Regions from separate parts of the Paenibacillus sp. 2003 genome, predicted to be linked through region 2. Evidence: riboswitches for the same ligand, from Rfam matches in the RefSeq annotation. Region 2 holds a riboswitch; the other holds the start of a gene.
The links. Region 2 has a riboswitch for cyclic di-AMP ahead of J2X75_RS02895 (C40 family peptidase). Riboswitches for the same ligand answer to the same signal wherever they lie in the genome.
Positions count from the first base shown of each region.

Region 1: linked by a shared signal. The riboswitch ahead of J2X75_RS29180 (resuscitation-promoting factor) and the one ahead of J2X75_RS02895 (C40 family peptidase) in region 2 are both predicted to bind cyclic di-AMP.

Region 1 covers NZ_JAVDTB010000014.1:50,997-53,203, forward strand. The annotation lists gene rnmV (ribonuclease M5) at 1-33, opposite strand, end outside; gene J2X75_RS29180 (resuscitation-promoting factor) at 189-1,373, opposite strand; cyclic di-AMP (ydaO/yuaA leader) riboswitch at 1,647-1,900, opposite strand; gene J2X75_RS29185 (TatD family hydrolase) at 2,142-2,207, opposite strand, start outside.
Region 2 covers NZ_JAVDTB010000001.1:598,269-600,475, forward strand. The annotation lists gene J2X75_RS02880 (hypothetical protein) at 1-74, shown strand, start outside; gene J2X75_RS02885 (hypothetical protein) at 194-412, shown strand; gene J2X75_RS02890 (carboxymuconolactone decarboxylase family protein) at 556-885, shown strand; gene J2X75_RS02895 (C40 family peptidase) at 958-1,422, opposite strand; cyclic di-AMP (ydaO/yuaA leader) riboswitch at 1,428-1,559, opposite strand; gene pelA (pectate lyase) at 1,979-2,207, shown strand, end outside.

The DNA of each region.
Region 1 (2,207 bases), on a different contig from region 2:
ACGGCCTTCCACCACAATGACTTCTTTTATCATGTTCCATTTCTTCCTTTCTAACGCAAAAAGAAGAGGAATATCCTCTTCTCTGCCAAACGGCGGGGGAGACTGAATTCAGACTCCTCCGCCGCATATTCCGCATGAATCATTCATGCAACTATTTTATAGCATTCCCATTTCAAAGTAAAACGATTTTAGTTCGCTTCCGGCTTCACCGGACCGATCACGTAGACCGTCTTGCCTTTCTTACGTCCAAAATTCAGGGCATGCTTCACACTGTCATAATACACATCAATTTTGTTGCCTTTAATGGCACCGCCTGTATCTTCCGCACGACGGAATCCCAGACCTTCGATATATACCCACCAGCCAATTGGAATGACTTTGGGATCAACCGCAATGGTGCGTCCTTCCGTTACACGAGTACCGGAAGCTGTTTTAGTTCCAATGCCAGGCTCTTCGGAAGAGTAGGCAGTCATGGATACATTTTTAAGTACTTTGGAGTATTTAAAAGAAGTCCCGGATACGGTAATTACTTTGCTGCCCGAGGCAGATGTTTTCTTCGAGTTCGTTGTTGTAGCCTTTTTGGTTGTTGAAGTTTGAGCCGATACGGTCTGAATCTCTGGTTCTTTCACGACCGGTTTTGCTTTGGTGCCGACAGCAATCACTTTATCTACACGATTATTCGCGACAGATTTGCCGACCATTTTTTTGGAGACCAATTCCCCATCCTGAAATACCTTTTCGATGTGCTGTACAAGTTTGCCTTCCTTGCCGTTCACAACGACACGGTTATCCCCTTTGTACAAGCTAGGGTCAGCCGTTTTAATTACTTTGTAAGCGATCGGATGTTCTACATCCACTGTACGCTTTGTTACGCGCACTACACGAATCTTCATATCCGCTTTGATCGAAGTTCCAAGCGCCGGATACACTTTATCATTACTTTCAACTTGAATACCTGATTTTTGAATTGCATCTTCTACCGATGAATCGGTTGTATACAGAGTCTTGGTGTCTCCGTCTGCCGTAATGTTGACTGGAACGGCCCGCTCAATAACGATTCGGTCTCCATCTGTAATCGCCCCGTTCATGGACATGGATACCTTATCGTGAGGGCTGACTGTGATCGACTGCTCCTCCAGCATTTCCTGAAGCATTCCTGTACGAGTCTCTACCACCTGAGCTTTGCCATCAATAACCAGTGAAATTTGTTTCCCGGCCTGACCGTAAACGACTAACAAGATCATGATTGTAAGCGCAATTGAGAAAATCGCGATCAATGCCATTTGACGCATGTTCTCATGCTTCCACCGCAACGCGAAAGACTTACTGGATGATCGTGACTCATGGGTCTCTTCTGGTTGGAATGTGCCCACTTCTCCGTCCTCCTTCATAGCCTCGCCGTCTAAAGTAATGCATGATGTCTTTGACGTGACTATACCAAATTTTCTACAGAACACAGATTGGACCAACATAATCCGGTTCTGCACCATGAATCAATCTTCGCAACATGATGTCATCCTCCTGAATACCTACCGTATGATGACAATATTTCTTTTATTCAAAAACAAAAAAGCCAAAGAAAGAGTGTAAGAGGAACTCTTTCGTGGCTTCCGAATGATTTTGAATATCGGAAATTCATGCACGAGGTTGCCTCTCTTTTTCCGCTTGCGAGGTTAGCTGTCGGGTTCGGGCGAAAGAGAGCCGCCCTATCTTAGGTCACCCGCTCATGGCGGACGCCCTTGAATTCACCCCGAGACCCAAAGAAGAAATCAAATACGGCTTCGCAGTTCCCTTCGCTGCTTTTGGGTCAGCGAACGTTGCGCATCGGCCAAATACACCGATGTTTAAGCCCTATTGGTTCCCCCGCTCTCCGTTAACGGAGACTCAGCGAGACTGATTCATGAAAGTAATGTTGTTTCATCGGAAAGTGTCCCTTTGTTCATCCCCCGAACATCTGTCCAATTTTCCGCACAACAATTCACTGAAAAGATGATATCCTGTTTTGATGCATGTTGTAAAGCGTTGATCAAGTACGTTTTTCTGAATATTTGGTTAAAATATTGTAATATTCTTGATTTATTTGGATCAAAGGGCAAATTACCTCCGCTTACCTGCCTTTTTCACCTCATTTGCTCGTTTTTTTAACGAATTCCAAATCGTTCCATGGCATTTTTGGTTGTTATTGCAGCAATTTCCTCCACCGAAAT
Region 2 (2,207 bases):
AACGTGTGATGTCCGCCAAAGTGCTTGATTTTTGGTTCGAGAAGAACGACAGCAAAGAGCACGCGCAGCGGTAACTTTCAGTCGGGACATAATTTCGAATGACATGACAGTCCGATACAGTCACGTGAGACCTAAATGACATTTCATTTAGGTCTCTTTTTGTAAATAAATTTGGAATATAGGAGCCATGAAGATGATCAGTGATACAGAACTGGACGCCCTGCGTCTGTCAGGTGAGAAAGTAAGAGTAGTACGGGACGAGCTGGAATCTAACGATGTAACCGGGATTGTTGTTGCCTGGGATGGCGAGCAGGTACTTATCCGGCGTCAGAATCGACGTGTAGTTAAGCTGGATCGCAGTTACAAATATCAGCTGTTCAGCGAGCCTCGCCAGAGTCCACTTGGTGAGTAATAGCTTATAATTATGGCAGAGCCATGAGCGTTTAAATGTTTGGAATTACCATGATTTCTTGGCATAATTGACTCACTCGGGAGAGAAGATAGGTACAGTGAGGAAGATCTGTAACTATAAGCCGAGAGGGTGTGCTACAAGCCATGACATTGATGAATGATAAAGTTCATGCCTACAAGGATCAGATTGGAGCATTAAGCGATGTACTGCCAGGTGTGGTGAAGTCGTATCATGAGTTTACCGGAGAATGTTTCCAACCTGGCGTGATTGATGCCAAGACAAAACAGCTAATTGCGCTTGGGATTGGATTATTCGCCAACAATGAGGTATGTACCTTCTACCATGTAGAAGAAGCCCGTGCCAAGGGAGCAACAGATCAGGAGATTATGGAGACCGTTGCGGTGGCCGGAGCTGTTGGAGGAGGACATGCCCTGTCTCAGGGTGCGATGCGAGTGCAGAAGGCGCTGCATTAATAAGCAATACAACATACATTTTAAGTACAAAAAAGGCATCCGGTTAATAACCGATGCCTTTTTGTATGTGAATTACATTTTACCTAACATTTTATCATACATAAACTGTCCAGTTACCCGACGTGCTGTTACGTAACGATCATTGAAGTATGGATTCGATAACTTCGTGATGCTTACACCTTTACTGCTGGAGGCATGAGCGAATTGTCCGCCGCCGATATATACACCTGTATGTGAAATGCCTTTGCCCATCGTATTGAAGAACACCAGATCACCTGTGCGAATGTTGCTTTTCGATACAGGCGTACCTGCTTTGGCTTGCTGCTGTGAAGTACGTGGCAATTCAATGCTGTATTTGTTGAAAAGATATCTCATAAAACCAGAACAGTCGAAGCCGGCTACAGTCGTGCCACCCCATTTGTAAGGTATACCTGTCATGTTGTTCACTACGGAGTTGATACTGCTTGCCTCTGTGCTTGTTGCCCCGGATGTAAATAATACAGCTGCTCCAAAAATGGAGATAATCAGTTTTTTCAAAATCAATGTTCTCCCTTCGATGCCTACGGAGTTAGCTAAGGGTTCGGTAGAAGGTTCCCTATATTTCCTATGTATAAGAATAATTCACCCAAATTGGTTCCCCCGTTTTCAAACATGAAACTCGGCAATGAATAATTAAGTTTTTGTAACTATTTGAAACTATATTGCATAAATGCGTAATTGTCAAACCCATTTAAAACCCTTCGTAATACCTCAATGTTAGCGGAATTAAGGTTTTTATATGAAAGAAGGGATCAAGTTTGGGAATCATTCATGACAAAAACGTCATTAATGATTCGTTTAAGACGAATTTGGATAAATAAATAGGTTTGTCATGAGTTAAAAGAACTATCCCGTTATGTAGAATTAGAGAGATTATATTCATTAAGTTGCATATATTGACAAAAATCGATTTTTTGCATATTATCTGATTATCCAATCCACATATTGGATTTAAATTGATTTTATTATGCGATAAATACAAATAAAGGAGGTTTGGGGGCGTATATCATAGGTAAAGTAGAAGTGGAAGATTTATAAAAATGAACATAGGAGAGTGTTACATTTGAAAGCGAAGAAAATAATTACTTTTGTCCTGGCATGTACGATGGTGTTCTCAGCAGTTGGAATGGCAGTTCTTCCTGTAGGGACGGTATCTGCTGCGGATGCATCGGGTACTACAGCGAGTATTTCTGATATTTTGAAGAACCAGCTGCCGGATGGAGGTTGGAGAAAAGATTATAAACAGACAAGTGGAGAGTGGGCGAAGTCCACGATTGACAACA